Regions from separate parts of the Mucilaginibacter sabulilitoris genome, predicted to be linked through region 2. Evidence: riboswitches for the same ligand, from Rfam matches in the RefSeq annotation. Region 2 holds a riboswitch; each other region holds the start of a gene.
The links. Region 2 has a riboswitch for cobalamin ahead of metE (5-methyltetrahydropteroyltriglutamate--homocysteine S-methyltransferase). Riboswitches for the same ligand answer to the same signal wherever they lie in the genome.

Region 1 (5,569 bases), 2.4 Mb from region 2:
ATATAATCTTTGGCATCGGTAACAAATACTTCTTTGGTAAACGGATTTACAGCAATGCCATAGGGTACGCGTATCTGCACTTCAGTTCCATCGGTAATAAATTTGCCGGGTATCACCGTTTCGTCCTTTACATTGAGCATGGTGTAGGTAGTGGTATTTTTGCCCGTTTTGTAACTAAATTCATAACTGTACATATAGGCGGTGTCGCCATCAATCCACAGGTTGCTTACGCCAAAATCAAAGCGCTTTTTAACCTGGTCGGTTTTGGTATCAATGACGAATAGTTTGGATGATATATCATAATAATCGCCGCGGGAGGTTACATATACATCGCCATATTTATCAGCCTTTACACGGTCGAGATTGATGGCAACGTCGATACGTTTCAGCTCGGTAAAAGTGGCCAGATCAATCACTGAAACCGTACGTTCATAATCCGGCGGGCTATATCCCCCTGAATTTGCCACATACATCTTTTCGCCTACTATGGCCATTTCTTCGGGCTGGCGGCCAATGGTTACCTTGCGGGTAATTTGCAGCGATGCGGTATCAATTTCATAAACAGCGCCATTAGGGGCATGCGGATCGCCCACTTTACCCAGATAGGCGCTAACGTAGGTACGGCCATTATGAAAAGTAACGTAGCGGCAGTTAGCGATATTGATGAGATTGATCCGCTTATTGGTTTTCAGATCGAGCACCTCAACCTTGTTGGAGTTGTTAACCACGATGTACACCTTTGAGCCGTATACGCCAACATCATTACCAACATCGCCCAAACCTTTTGGTATCTGTGGGTTAGCCGTTCCGTAGATATTTTTACGAAACGTTCCGGACAGGTAATCAAAATAATCAAGCGATGCCTTGCTGGAACCCATGTTACCTTCATCGAGCAGGTAAAAACCTTTGGCGTGGTTCACTAAAGTATCCCCCGCGCTGGTAGTGTCTTGCGGGGGAGTAACAACAGTCTCTTTTTCGGGAACCGGCGCCTGGTTTTTACGACAAGAACTGTAAATGAGGATGATACATCCTAATAAATACAGTATTTTATGATTTATACTTTTCATAGGTTTAAAAAGTTGAACTTATGGTGAAACGGTAGTTACGCTCGGGCATAGGATAGTTAAGCGTTATATAATTGTATTGGCTAAATACATTATTTACCTCGCCGGTGAGCCTGATTTTATGCTTATTATATGTGGTGGTATAGGAAAAACTCACATCACTGGTATACCAGGGCTGTAAGTAATTTTCGGGAGAGTTTACTTTTGAATCATACCGGCTGGCCACGTAAATGTAGCTGTAGTTAAAGGCAAACTTGCGCCATTCGGCACCAACCAATACCGAGCCGCTGTGAAGCGGGGTATAAGGTATCTGCTGCCGGTAATTAACATCGGTTGGATCGGTTACATCTATCGCTTTTTGATGGGTGTAGCTGATGCCCGTATTGATAAACACCTCACCGGGCAATTGCCATGTAGCCTGCGAATTTATTTCAAGTCCGCTGATGTGCACCAAACCGAGGTTGTACATCGTCCACCGGGCAAGATTGAGGCCCGGAATGGCTACTATTTTATCTTTTACCTGGTTATAATAGGCATCGGCCTGAACAGCGAAGTTGATGAGGGTATGCTGGCGAAAAGTTTTATTATAGGTAAAACCAAAATCGTACTGTTTGGTATACTCGGGCCGTAAAAAAGAGTTACCTATAAAGGTGTAATACAGATCGTTAAAAGTTGGCAGCCGGAAAATGCTTTTATAAAAACCTCTCAGCCTGAAATCGGGGTTATTAAGTGGCTGCCATGATAACAGCACCGTAGGCGTATATTTTGTTTTTTTACCCGCGGCCTGCAGCGTATCAACCTGGTCGTTTACAAACGTACCCAGCAAACTGGCCTGCGCGTTAAAACGCTTAAAATGTAGTTCGGTAGCCAAAACTGTTAGGATGGTATTGCGTACCGGGCGAACAAACCGATACAGGGCCGAGTCGTTCTGTGTAGCATCAAGGGAATTCCTCTGGTAATCGGCAGAAAGCGCGACGCTCCAAAAGGAGTTAATACGGAATTTATTAGCTGCCGACAGGTACAGTTCATGCTCATCATATTTATTTTCGAGCAGCCCCCTTGTAGTAGTTATTTCCGGATCAAAATAATGCGTATAATCGTCTGAGTACTTGGCGCCCAGCATCAGACTATAACTGTCGCTGAATTTTTTGTTATAGCCCGACTGTACAAAAACGTCCCTTTCCTTTTGCCGCTGTTTAGATTCAAAATTGTTATTTACCGTAGGCCCTGGCAATCCCCGGTCAGAATGGTACAGGTAACCTTTAAGTGTCCACGAGGCGCTGTCCTTCAGTTTACCGTATAACCCGGCTTCTACACGCTGCGCGTCAATATCCCCGTTATGCCTTATCGCTGTAGTATCATAACCAGTATTGCCATTGGTTGTTCTGAACTTGTACCGGCCGTTGGCATGCGTTACCTCGGTACTGATACTGCTGTATAAATTATCGCTCAACTTATATTGCCACAACAATGACGGATTTACCAACCCGAATGAACCTGTTTTAAAGCTGAGTTTACCATTGGTACGGCTGCCCGCTTCAAAATTGGGTTGTTTGGCAACCAGGTAAAGAGAAGCCCCTGCCGCGAAACCTTTGGCCGGTTGAAAAATGCTGCTTTTTTGCGCATTATACAGGTCTATTTCTTCAATATTATCAAGCGAGAATTTGCCGAGGTCGACCTGTCCATTCTGGGCGTTGCCAAATTCCACGCCATCATAAAAAACAGCTACGTGATTGGTGCCCAGGCTGCGCACGTTAATGGTTTTGAGCCCACCTATGCCGCCATAATCTTTTATCTGCACACCCGAAAAAAACCTGAGCGCATCGGCAACGGAAAGGCTGTTCAGTTTTTCGAGATCTGTGCCCCTAAGTATCTGCACTGGAGTGGCCGATATATTGCGGAGGGATAAGCGCGCGGCGCGTATGGAAACCTCCTTAAGATGGTGGTTTTTTAAGGTATCTTTTGATACTGATCGTGCTGTGTCTGAGTTTTGCGCCAACAGGTTGCCGCAAAACACTCCCTGCATTGCTACAAAGCAAACAGGTAAAACCAGCGTACGCAAATAATGGTACAGGTGTTGCAATATTTTCTGTTCGTAAAAAATTAAACAAACAGCAAACAGGGTATAACAAATGGAAATACGCGTGAGGTATCCTCATTCCAGCTTCAATCCCCGAAAGCTATGAATACATATAATGCAATGGCAGGTCTTCTGACTTACTCCCCGATATTCCGGCCTTCCCATCCGCACAAGGCGAAAAGTGGCTAAAGAATGGACATCGGTTAAAAAGAGCTTACAGCTGCGGGACAGTTCCGGAGTTACACCGGATTCCCTTTTAATCCCAAAACCAATTATGGTAATGGGAACCAAAAGCGATGCAAATATAGAAATAAAAAATACAGTGAAATTTATTTATTGATACCCCAAAGGAGGTAAAATAAGGGGGAATAAGATTAATCCCCCCTTTTAAAGAAAGACTAAACTTCCGCCGTTACGGCCTTCATTTTCTTGAGCGCGGTTTTAGCTACCAGCAAGGCATCCTGGGCATAATAGCTTTTATTAAACACTTCGCATGATATAATAAGTGGGCTCTGCGGCTTTTTAACCAATTGCAAAATACGTTTTACAGGAGCCACGCCGTCTCCAACATATACGCGGTCGGGCTCTGATATTTGCTCCGGGCTGATACCCGACGGATAATCATTTACATGAAAAATCTCCAGCGCAGGTTTGCCCACAAATTGCAAACTTTCTACCGCTGACTGGCCTTTATAAACGTGAAATACATCAAGCAGCACACGAGCATCGGCATCGCCGCATTGGATGGCCACATACATTACCTGGCTTATATGTTTAAGATTTACCGAGCCGCCCCACATTTCCAGTTGAGGCATTACGCCGGTTTCTCTACCCATTTTTAATATGGTGAGATAACGTTCGGTAATTACATCCAGGTTTATTACTTCACCTTTGGTGGCACCGGCCGGTGGGGCGGCTATTCTTTTGCAGCCAATTTTAGCCAGCAGCTCCATTTCGCCCTGCAGTTGTGTTAATGCCTGTTTGCGGGTCGCTTCGTCATCAACTATCCATTGGGCAAAGCCTATCGCGTTCTGTACCGTAATACCCAGCCCGTCAATTATCTTTTTAGCTTCAGCGGGTGTACCCCCATTTTTAAGATAAGTTTGCAGTGTATCCATCCATATCTCTACCGAAGTATAACCCGCTTTAGCTGCTGTTTCCAGCTCTTTAACAAAACCAAGGTTATGCCCCCTTATGGTGCTCATATTTAAGGAGTACAGAAAATCATGGTCATTTTTTTCCACTTTAATTGCTGCCGAAGCCGTGCCGCCCAAAGCAGCTGCGCCTGCCGCCAAACCAATAGTTTTTAACACTTGTCTTCTGTTTAATGAGTTATCAGCCATGGGGTATTGGTTAATAAGTTAAGCTTTTAATATAAGCAATGGTTACCGGTATCTGGGTACTGTATGACGGACTTTCATCTTCAATAAAATAATGCTTGATGCCAGCTTTTTTTGCCGCCTTTAACACTTCCGGTATATTGATCTGTCCTGTTCCCAGCGCCACATCGTTCCTAGTATCGGTGCCACCGGTTAAGTCATTAGCAACACCTTTCCTGATATCTTTCAGGTGCATCAGCTTCATGCGCGAAGGATACTTATTGATCAGCTGCGCCGGATCCTGCCCGCCATGAAATGACCATAGAATATCAATCTCAAACGACACATATTTAGGATCGGTATTTTTGGCAATATAATCAAACAGGGTTCCGTCTTCGTACTTACCAAATTCGTAACCATGGTTATGATAGCAAAAGGTAAGTCCGCTTTGTTTTAATATTTTACCAACGCGGTTAAAATCGGCTGCGGCTTTTTTGGCATCTTCCAGTGTAAATTCCTTTTTGTGAGGTATCCAGGCTACCATAACATAACTTGCACCCAATGTTTTAGCCATTTTCACCACGCTTTCTGGGTCTTTAACAATATCATCATATCCTGCACCTATGGATGGTATTTTGATACCACGCTCATCGCAGAGTTTTTTAAATTCCTCTTTGGGCATACCTTTAGGTCCCTCTCCTTCCAGTTCGGTTATGCCAAAGGCTTTAATGGTATCTAAAACAGCCGCAGTAGCCGTCGGCATACTACTACGGAAGGTGTAAGCCTGAACGCCAAAGGCGCTGGTAAAAAGTGGCTTGCCACTTTGAGCAAAGCCATGTGAGTGCCCCAAAGCCGCCGCAATCCAAACACTAAAGAAAACTGAATATCTTTTCATAAAAACAGGATTATATATTTTATCTATTGAAACTGGATATCTTTTAAACTCAATATACCATCACTTGGTTTGGTGTGTTTAATGGCAAAAAAGTAAATATCGTGCTTTCCGGATATTGTTTTTTGTACTTCCCCGGTTAACCAATTCGTTTTTTTCCAGTCGCCTGTTTCAGCATATTCGGCAGAACTGATCACCGGACCGGCCTGTGAAT
Region 2 (5,569 bases):
GTTTGTACCTGGTAAAGTATGGCTTTTCAGATGCCGCGGTTTTTAGCCCGCAGGGGCAAAATCTGCAGCCTTCAGAGGTGTTGTACAAAAAACATATCGTGGTGATACGCGGGCGTTTCCGTCCGCTCATTAATGTGCATTTAGATATGCTCAATACCGGCGTAAAACAATTTATGCAGGAGCCCGATGTTGATAAAGAAAACGTTACAGTAATTACAGAGCTCACCCTGCAGGCCCTGAAAGAAAGAAACGGGGGTGAAAATGCCGAAATTGATGAAAAGGATTTTCTTGACCGGGTTGATATTCTGAGTTCGCTGGGGCAAACAGTACTGATATCCAATTTTCATGAATATTATAAGCTGGTAGCCTACCTGTCAAAAATCACCAAACTAAAATTAGGTGTAGTATTGGGTTATCCTAACCTGGAATATATTTTTTCTGAAGAACATTATAAAGATCTGGCAGGTGGTATCCTGGAGTCTTTTGCCACCTTGTTTAGCCGTAATGTAAAATTATTTATTTATCCAACGCAACGCGATGGGATAATTTGCAACAGCCTGCGGTTTTATCCGCCGCCACATCTTATAGATTTGTACCGTTACCTGATAGCTAATAACAAAATAGAGGATATAAGACATTATAACGAAAACAACCTTAATGTTGATACCGATAATGTGCTGCAGCTTATTAAGCAGGGCGCCAATGGATGGGAGGAATATGTACCACCAGAGGTTGCCACCATTATAAAGGAGAGACAACTGTTTGGGTATTACCATCGCGATAATACCGACAAAGAGACCATGAACATAACCGGCGAGGATCTGGAGATATTATAAATGAATCGATTCCCCACTCATTACTTCATTTTCGGCGGAAGAGGGATGGGGATGATGCTTATCCAAACCCCCTCTCTGCGCAAAGCGGGGAGAGGGGTGCCAGCGTAGCGCAGGCGGGGTGAGTCCACTATGCGCCTTGCAAAAATCTGCACATCCGCAATCTGCATATCATTCCCATTCCATATATTTGCTTTCAATAAAGTTCTTTACTTTTTTTCAGCAATGAGGTTTCCTGCCAGGTTTTTAGCAGGAATTAAAAAGGAACCGTGTGCAAATCACGGGCTGTCGCGCAACTGTAAGTAACACAAAAAGTTGTTGTCATTAATAAGGTCCATTATCCTAACCAAAACAGGATGAGAAGGACGACAACAATGTTACAAGCCAGGATACTTGCCCCAATGTATAAAAGACAATGCTTTCGCGTTTTGAAGCAGTAGTCAAAGAAAAAGGATAACCTGCCGGCTTTTATCAGCCTGTATGTTATTGCTTTTACCTTTTATTACCATTTCCCGAAAGCATACCGAAAACCGTAAGGAGCATTAATTCAATTTAATGTTTAACCAAAAAAGTTTTATGCGTATGCTCAAAAACAACCTCGGGTATCCTCGTGTAGGTGCCCTCCGTGAACTCAAAAAAGCCAGTGAACAGTACTGGGCAGGCCTAAGCAGCCGAGATGAACTGTTTGCCGTGGCCCGTAAACTCCGCGTGGGAAACTGGAAAACCCAGGCCGATGCTGGTATCGACCTCATTCCCTGTAACGATTTCAGTTTTTATGACCAGGTGCTCGATACCTCGTTAATGCTGGGTGTTATCCCCGAGCGTTATACGCCTGTATTAACCCAAAACAAAGCCAATACCGAGATCGATCTGTATTTTGCCATGGCACGGGGTTACCAGAAAGACGGGCTCGACATTACCGCGATGGAAATGACCAAGTGGTTTGATACCAACTATCATTACATTGTGCCCGAATTTGTACAAAACCAGCAATTTAGGCTGTTTTCTGAAAAGATCTTTGATGAATTTACGCTGGCGAAGCAGCATACGGGTACGACACCTAAACCGGTATTGATAGGCCCCGTATCATACCTGCTGCTGGGTAAAGAGAAGCAAGCGGGCTTTAACCGGATAAACCTGATTAAAAAAGTGGTGCCGGTTTATATTGAAGTATTAAAACGGCTTAAAGAATATGGTGCCGTTTGGGTTCAAATGGATGAACCCTTCCTGGCGCTTGACCTTACTTCTGAAGAAAAAGAAGCTTTTGTCTACGCTTATAAGGAAATCAGCAAGAGCTGCCCCGATTTAAAACTGCTGTTAACCACTTATTTCGAGAGCTTGCAGGATAATATAGCGTTGGCTGTAAACCTGCCGGTAAGCGCGCTGCATATTGACCTGGTACGGGCACCGAAACAATTAGATGAGGTGTTGACCTTGCTGCCCGAAAAACTCAGCCTGTCGTTAGGCGTTGTTGATGGCCGCAATATCTGGAAAAATGATTACATCAGGTCATTATCTCACCTAAAAAAAGCTATAGCTTTGCTTGGTGCCGGCAGGGTGATGATAGCGCCCAGTTGCTCTTTGCTGCATACACCGTTTGATCTTGACCTGGAAACCTCCATCAATCCCGAAATAAAAAACTGGATGGCTTTTGCCAAACAAAAATTGAACGAGGTTAATGAGCTTGCGCAAATTATTGAGGGTAATAACCAATTGCTGCAAAATAATTTGCAGGCTATATCGAGCCGTAACCTGTCAAAACTTATCCATAAACAGGACATAAAGCAACGTACGGCTGCTATTACCGATGCTGATGCTCAGCGTATCAGTACGTTTGGCGCGCGTCAAAAAATACAGCAGCAACGCTTTAAACTGCCCCTGTACCCTACAACTACCATAGGCTCGTTCCCTCAAACAAACGATATCCGCTCGCTCAGGGCACGGCTTAAAAAAGGTGAGCTTAGTGCAGATCAGTACGATGCTGAGATAGAAAAGGCCACCATTGATGCCATACGCTGGCAGGAGGAGATAGGCCTCGATGTGCTTGTACATGGCGAATTTGAGCGTAACGACATGGTTGAGTACTTTGGTGAGCGTTTGGATGGATTTTTATTTACCAAAAATGGCTGGGTACAAAGTTACGGCAGCCGCTGTGTTAAGCCGCCGATAATTTATGGTGATGTAAGCCGCCCCGCGGATATGACGGTTCGCTGGAGCAGTTTTGCACAGGCCAACACCGACAGGCTGATGAAAGGTATGCTCACCGGTCCGGTTACCATATTACAATGGTCATTTGTACGGGATGACCAACCGAGATCCGAAACTACCTACCAGATTGCCCTGGCCATCCGTGATGAGGTTGTTGCATTGGAAAAAGCCGGTATTAAAGTGATACAAATTGACGAGCCTGCCATACGCGAAGGTTTGCCGTTGCGTAAAAAAGATTGGCAGGCTTATTTACATTGGGCCGTGCGGGCCTTCAGGATTTCGGCCAGCGGCGTTAGGGACGAAACACAGATCCACACCCATATGTGCTACAGCGAGTTTAATGACATTATTGGCAACATTGCCGATATGGATGCCGATGTGATCACGATAGAAACCTCGCGCTCACAAATGGAGCTGCTGGCCGCGTTTTCGGATTTTAAATATCCAAATGAAATTGGTCCGGGAGTGTATGATATCCACTCGCCACGGGTACCTACGGTTGAGGAGATGGTGAGCCTGCTCGAGAAGGCGTCTGTTTTACTTCCGCCAGCCAATTTATGGGTTAACCCCGACTGTGGTTTAAAGACGCGCAAATGGCCCGAAACCCAAACCGCGTTGATAAATATGGTGCAGGCAGCAAAACAACTTCGTCAGTTAGTTGTAGAAACAACAGTTTCCTGACGGGTAAAACAGGCAATTTCCGTATAATTGCCTGTTTTTTGAAGAATTTAGTATTTATGAAGTTAAAGAGTAGCGCAGTTATAACGGGTGTTGGTGGTTATGTTCCGGATAATATCCTAAGTAACAGCGATTTAGGAAAAATGGTTGAAACTAACAGTGAATGGATAGTTTCAAGGACTGGAATTAAGGAAAGAAGAATTTTAACCGACAAATCGCTTGCTACCTCTGACATGGCTAACTGGGCCATAAAAAATTTGCTTGAAAATACTAAAGTTTCTCCAGACGAAATTGATTGCGTAATTATAGCTACCTCAACACCCGATCATTTGCTGTTATCAACCGCAAGTATTGTTTGTGATAAAGGTGGTTTAACCAACGCTTGGGCAACTGATGTTAACGCTGCCTGTAGTGGTTTTCTGTACGCGTTTACTATGGGTGCCAGTTTAATTGAAAGTGGCCGTTATAAAAAGGTTATTGTTGTTGGTGCTGACCAAAACAGCGCCATTATTAATTATAAAGACAGGAATACCTGTATCCTTTTTGGTGATGGGGCAGGAGCGGTATTAATTGAACCCACAACTGACGGTACCGGTTTAATTGACAGCGTTTTCAGGACCGAGGGTAAAGGCCGCGAGCATTTACTGGTGCCTGCAGGTGGTTCTAAAGTGCCTGCTACCGCAGAAAGTGTTGCCGCCAACAAGCACTATATTCACCAGGATGGCAGGGTAGTTTTTAAAGCCGCCATTAACGGTATGACAGATACCTGTAAAGCAATATTGGAGCGTAATGATCTTGCCATTAACGATATCAACTGGCTTATACCGCACCAGGCCAATTACCGGATCATACATGCGGTAGGCGATCATTTGGGTTTACCGGCCGAGAGGGTAAAGATCAATATCGATAGGTACGGAAATACAACTGCTGCAACCATACCACTTTGTCTTTGGGACTTTAAAGACGACTTTAAATACAACGATAATATGATACTAACCGCCTTTGGAGCCGGTTTTTCATGGGGCGCGACCCTGCTTAAATGGGGTAAGCTAAGAACTGCATAAGCAGTAATAAATACAGCCTTAATTTTTAACTGGCCTGTCACCCTGAGCTTGTCGAAGGGCGCGTGCAGAGGCCTTTGCACACCATGGTTCGACGGGCTCACCATGACAGGCCTTTTTTACAATATTAGTTTCATGACCACAGAAGAAAGAATACAAGCATCCGAAACGCGGATATTTAAAACCGTGTTCCCTAATAATACCAATCATTACGATACGTTGTTTGGCGGTTCGGCCATGGCCATGATGGACGAGGTGGCCTTTATCACTGCTACCCGTTTTACCCGCAAAAGAATGGTAACAGTATCGTCAGACAGGATCGACTTTAACCGCCCTATTCCTGCCGGAACCATTATCGAACTTATAGGTTCGGTATCGCACATTGGTAATACCAGTTTAAAAGTACTGGTTGAAATATACATTGAAGAAATGTACTCCTTTGTGCGCGAAAAAGCTATCACAGGTACATTTACCTTTGTAGCAATTGACGAGCACAAACATCCGGTAAGCGTTTTATAAACTGAAAGCCGAAGGCTTAAAGCGAAAAGCTTTATAAAACAAGAAAAGCGAGGTTAACCTCGCTTTTCTTGTTTTATCCTTTACTTCAATATAAAAGTAAGCCCAACATTGATGCTTCCCCGTGAATTACGCACAGCAGAGTATTCATTCATTTTAAATATATCGGTTATACCTCCCTGGTTATCGTACTCAAGCAATAGTTTTAGATTATCGGCCAACTTTATTTTGGTGCCAATTCCAAGTGCTAATCCAAGATCTAAATTGTGAAAG
Region 3 (5,569 bases), 1.4 Mb from region 2:
CCCTTAACATCAACCTTACCCAAATTGCTGATAGATGATATATAGGGGTTTTGATTAGGAATAGATAGTATTTTATCGGTTACATTGTTATAATACGCATCGGCAGTAAATGTAACGTAATCAAGCCACGAGTTCAGGCTTTTGGTAAAGGTAGCGCCCAAATCGTATTGTTTGGCAAATTCAGGTTTAAGATCGCGCACCTGTATCGCGAAATAGTAGAATTCATCAAAGGTTGGATAGCGGAACGAGTTTTTATAAAATGCCCTTAACTGAAAATTTGAATTATTAAATGGTTTAAAGGTAGCCATTAACGTGGGCGAGTAAACATTACGCGAAGCCGATGCTTTACCCGTTTTTACCGATTCGTTGATATTACTATTAAGCAAACTTCCCTGGAAACGCCATTTACCGACAATTAAGTTTGACGCTATGGCATTAAGCAAAGTACTTCGTGATGGATAAGCATAATTAGTAATATTGGCATCCAGGTGGGTATAAGCAAAATCAACAGCATAAGAAACCTCCCAATTACTCAGGATATGATAAGCCAGCGTGGCTGATTGATAAACCTCTTTCTGCGTGTATTTATAATTTAGCCCACCCTGGTTATTTAAAAAATCGGGATCGGTGTAATGAGTATATAACCTTGATAGTTTGGTATTTAACAGCAAATGTAAGCTACTTCCCCATAAGTGCTCATAACCTGCCTGTGCAAATATATCCCGGTTCTGCACACGTTGTTTGGAATAAGGATTATAAAATACAACCGCGCCGGGCAGCCCCCTATCCGAGTTATAATAGTTTACATGAAAGTTAAACTGGTTGCTGTCAGATTTTGTCCAGTACAGTGCCGCATCGGCCTGTTGTGCCTTAATATCGCCATTACGCCGGGTGGCTAAAGTATCGGAGCCGTCGCCATTTACTTTATATTTATACTGTCCATCGGCTTTTTCAAGATAGGAATTGACAACTGCCGACCAGTTTTTATTGATCCGCTGCTGCCACTGGATATATGGGTTGATAAGCCCGAATGAACCGCCTTTAATTCCCACAAGCACTTGGTAAGGCTTCTCTGCACCCAACAAAGGCCTTATAGTTTTTATGGATAACAAGCTTGCGGATGCAAATGCCCGGGCTGGTGCGCATATATTATCGGGTTGCCCATTATAAAGTGCTATTGATTGTACATTGTTTAAGTTAAGCCGGCCCAGGTCTATTTGCCCGTTCTGCGCATCGTTTAACTGAACCCCGTCGTAAAATATACCGGTATGATTAGCACCAAGACTGCGCACCAGCACTGTTTTTACGCCACCAATACCACCATAATCTTTAATATTAACACCGGCGAAATTCCTGATGGCATCGGCGACGGTGAAGGCACTGTTGCGGGTAAAATCGATGGATGATATTTGTTGAGCCGGGGTAATGGTTTGTACTTGTGGTATGGTTGAAGTGGAAATGGTTACCTCTTTAAGTTTTTTGGTAGTATCTGTTTGTGCCGATACTTTATTGGGTAATACAATCTGCAACATAAAAACCACAACGCCCAAGCCCGAAGCAGGTAAAAGTTTATAAATACAATGTAAGTTTTTCTTCATGTTGTTGCACGCAAAACATCACCGCACACATAGGACAGAGTAATTTGAAATGAAACACACTAATAGAAGAGCATTTACATTCAAGCCTCAATCCCCGAAAGCTATGAATAACGTATAATGCTACGGCAGGTATTCTGACTTACTCCCCACGTTGTTCTGCCTTCCCATCTGTCTCAACAGATAGTGACAATAAGAGTGAACAATGGTTAAAGAGCTTACAGCTGCGGGACAGTTACGGAATTTCACCATATTCCCTTTTAATTCGTTCAGTAAATACTGAATGAAACCTAAAGCACAGCAAAAGTAGGATAAGTATTAATAACCACAAATTAACATCAGTATATTTATCATGATGAAACTACACTTTACACTTTTATTATTATTTATAGGTACTACCTGTTTGGCGCAGGAACCCGATACTGTTTTTCTAAAACAACTTTTAAAAGCCAATCCCGCGTTGTTTAATAGCATATTAAACAACTCTGCACATAACGAAGTACAGATATTGTACACACAGATTAATCGCGATCAAAACAACATACCTCACTTTAAATCATACAGTTACCGGCTTAATGCAAAGCATTATTTTTATCCGGCAAGTACGGTTAAATTGCCTACAGCCATATTCGCACTTGAGAAATTGAACGAACTGCACGTAAAAGGCCTTGCCAAAAAATCTGTAATGATTACCGACAGCGCTTTTGCGGGACAAACCAAAGTTAAAGCAGATACCTCGTCGTTCAGCGGTTTGCCGAGTATAGAAAATTACATCAAAAAGATATTGTTGGTAAGCGATAATGACGCGTTTAACCGCCTGTATGAGTTTGTTGGTCGCGAAGAGATTAACCAGAAACTAAAGAAATATCAGCTGAACAATACCCGAATAGTTGGTAGGCTGGCCATTGGTGATGCAGGGGAAAGTACACGGCATACCAATCCTGTTGACTTTTTTAATAACGGCAAACCAATTTATCATAAACCGGCGCTGTATGACAATAACGATTATCCCATGCAACTGGAAAACCTGATACAAGGCAAAGCTTACATGGATAGCAGCGACAGATTAGTTAATAAACCCTTTGATTTCAGCAACAAAAATGTTTACTCCATTGCCGACCAGCAGCAAGTATTAAAGCGCTTGCTTTTCCCGGAGGCATTCCCAAAAGTACAGCGTTATAACCTAACGCCTGCCGATTACAGTTTTATTTATCACTACATGAGCATGTTTCCGACAGAAAATAAAAAACCAACCTATAACCGACCTGAATATTTCCCTGCATATTGCAAGTTCTTATTTTATGGCGGCGATAGTACCGCAATCATTCAGCCGGATATCCGGATATTTAATAAAGTGGGCGACAGTTATGGTTATGATATTGACAATGCTTATATCGTCGACTTTAAAAATAAAGTTGAGTTTATGGTTACGGCGGTAGTACAATCGAACGAAGATGGGATTTACAATGACAACAAATACGAATATGCCACTGTTTGCCTGCCATTTTTAAAAAATCTGGGAAAGGTGCTTTATCAGTATGAATTAAAACGATCTAAAAAGCACCTCCCCGATTTAACTAAATTTAAATTTAGTTACAGTATGGTTAAATAAAGTTCAATTAGCAAAAACTTAGCGGGATGAAAGCTGTTTAAATTTTAAACCTATTTAAATATGCTATGGCAACTACAATAATAAAATATACTGATAACTACCCTGTGCTTTACGGGGATGACCGGATAAATCTGAACTGGCCCGAGCGTTATACATCAATTATTGGCGGTGTAAAGCTCGGTTTTTCGGGCTTTAAGCACATTTTTTCTAATCCTTTTGCCAGTGTTCTTAAAATTGGGGCCGGCGGGTATTTGTTAAACCGTGGCATAACAGGCCATTGTGAATTATATAAACGCATTGGCAAGCTATCTACCAATCCTGTTAATGTAAATATCCGGTCCTCGTTCACCGTAAATAAGCCCAGGCATAAAGTTTATAGCTTTTGGCGCAAACTTGATAATTTACCGCTTTTTATGAAGCACCTGGAAAGTGTTGAAATGATTGATGCCAAATATTCCTACTGGGTTTTAAAATTACCTTCGGGTATGGCGAATGTAAGTTGGCATGCCGAAATAGTAAGAGATGAACAGGATGAAATGATTGGCTGGAGTTCCCTACCAGATTCTATGATCAACAATGCCGGTAAAGTACGCTTTCAGGATGCTTTAGATGGCAAAGGAACCATTGTTGATGTGGTGATCAGTTATCAGCCACCTGCAGGTGGTTTAGGGGCTGGTATAGCACAGGTATTAAATCCGATGTTCAAAAAAATGGTTGATAAAGATGTGCAGAATTTTAAGCAGTATATGGATATTGATAATGGTCCCGAGGATTATGCGTCAACTGTAATTGTAATTGATTAAGAAATATTTATTTAAGACCACCTGATTATAAACAAAAAAGGCCGCAAACTGCCACGAATGGTCGGAAGATTTTATCTTCCGACTTTTTTTGTTTTTCAGGCTTAATGTTTTGTATTTAAGCATTTGATTATCAATTATTTACTTGTTTTTCACATTGATTTTGAGTATATTAAATGCTGTAAATCAATCAGATATGACGATATTTAAAGATCATAACATTACTGTAAAACAGCTTTTAGGTTTCATTCCGGAGGCGCTGATAGCAAATTTGTCGCTCACAAGCAAGATCGATCATTACGCAAAGGTTTTGCATGGCAATAAGCTGTTTTATTTGCTGCTCTATGGTATTTTAGACAACGACAGGCTTAGCCAGAGAAGCCTTGAGGACACGTTCAATGATTCGGTATTTAAAGTGCTTTTTAACCTTGATGAAGATGAAAAGGTCTGCAGGAGTTCCATTTCGGAAAGGTTGTCTAAGGTTGCCCCGGACTATTTCAGACAGATCTATGAATACATCTACGAGCGTTTTTCCTGCTCCTATACGTTAACGGAAAGAAAGCAGTATAATCTCATCCGTGTAGACAGCACTATAGTCAGTGAAACCGCCGGCAAGCTAACCGCAGGCATTGTCAATGCCGGCAGTAGCAAGAAAGCAATCAAATATAGTCTTGCTTTTGATGGCTTGCTGCCAGGCCTTGCGCAGGTCTTTACCAGCCCAAAGTATGGCAACGAAGATAATGCACTGCCCGAGGTTGTCATGGCGCACGTAAAGAAAGAACCCGGGCATCAAAATATCTATGTACTGGACAGGGGGCTTCAATCTACCCGGACAATGAAAACTTTCAGTGAAAGTGAGCTAAACTTCATCTGTCGTTCAAAGGAGAACAGAAAGTTCGAATTGGTAGAATCGCTGATCACTGAAGGGCAGAACATGGATATGGGGGGAGCCATTTTGCTTAGAGATAGCATTGTCCGGCTCTATACAGGTATGCCTATAGCCAACAAGCGGGGGAATAAACATTACAGAGAGGTACTGGTGGATCGTCCTTTTCGCCTGGTTGTCGTAAAAAGTAAATCCGATGATGGTAAAGAGTACTGGCTGTTAACCAATGAGTTCGACTTATCAGCCAAAGACATCGCCCAAGCATACCGCAGGCGTTGGGACATCGAGGTTTTTTTTCGGTTCCTCAAACAAGAACTCAACGTGAGCCACCTGGTTTCGCTAAATAAAAACGGTCTACAGGTTATGTTATATATGACATTGATAACCAGTATGCTGGTATTGATCTACAAAAAGGGGAATAAACAGGGTTATAAAACTTCTAAAAGACGATTTGCTATGGAAGTCAGAGACTTGGCCATTGCTTTAATTGTTGTACAATGTGGTGGTGATCCCGGCCTCTTTTTTAAGACATAAAAAATGGCCCGAATTTCTTCCGACCATTCGTGGCTAATTGCGGCCTTTTTCATAAAACGCTGAGCGTTCCGTATTATTTTACTGCATCAATGATGGCTTTGAAAGCATCAGGGTGATTCATTGCTAAATCAGCCAGTACTTT

Region 1: it holds a riboswitch for cobalamin, as region 2 does, so the genes downstream of both, SNE25_RS22585 (TonB-dependent receptor plug domain-containing protein) here and metE (5-methyltetrahydropteroyltriglutamate--homocysteine S-methyltransferase) in region 2, are expected to answer to the same signal.
Region 3: it holds a riboswitch for cobalamin, as region 2 does, so the genes downstream of both, SNE25_RS18265 (TonB-dependent receptor) here and metE (5-methyltetrahydropteroyltriglutamate--homocysteine S-methyltransferase) in region 2, are expected to answer to the same signal.

The regions. Positions count from the first base shown of each region.
Region 1 is NZ_CP139558.1:5,248,821-5,254,389, forward strand. It holds gene SNE25_RS22580 (YncE family protein) at 1-1,067, opposite strand, end outside; gene SNE25_RS22585 (TonB-dependent receptor plug domain-containing protein) at 1,072-3,147, opposite strand; cobalamin riboswitch at 3,250-3,452, opposite strand; gene SNE25_RS22590 (sugar phosphate isomerase/epimerase family protein) at 3,543-4,487, opposite strand; gene SNE25_RS22595 (sugar phosphate isomerase/epimerase family protein) at 4,498-5,358, opposite strand; gene SNE25_RS22600 (ThuA domain-containing protein) at 5,382-5,569, opposite strand, start outside.
Region 2 is NZ_CP139558.1:2,844,286-2,849,854, forward strand. It holds gene SNE25_RS12240 (TonB-dependent receptor) at 1-836, shown strand, start outside; cobalamin riboswitch at 1,045-1,248, shown strand; gene metE (5-methyltetrahydropteroyltriglutamate--homocysteine S-methyltransferase) at 1,416-3,722, shown strand; gene SNE25_RS12250 (beta-ketoacyl-ACP synthase III) at 3,779-4,783, shown strand; gene SNE25_RS12255 (acyl-CoA thioesterase) at 4,916-5,299, shown strand; gene SNE25_RS12260 (porin family protein) at 5,380-5,569, opposite strand, start outside.
Region 3 is NZ_CP139558.1:4,235,196-4,240,764, reverse strand. It holds gene SNE25_RS18265 (TonB-dependent receptor) at 1-1,598, opposite strand, end outside; cobalamin riboswitch at 1,706-1,904, opposite strand; gene SNE25_RS18260 (serine hydrolase) at 1,948-3,207, shown strand; gene SNE25_RS18255 (SRPBCC family protein) at 3,273-4,010, shown strand; gene SNE25_RS18250 (IS4 family transposase) at 4,204-5,427, shown strand; gene rplT (50S ribosomal protein L20) at 5,501-5,569, opposite strand, start outside.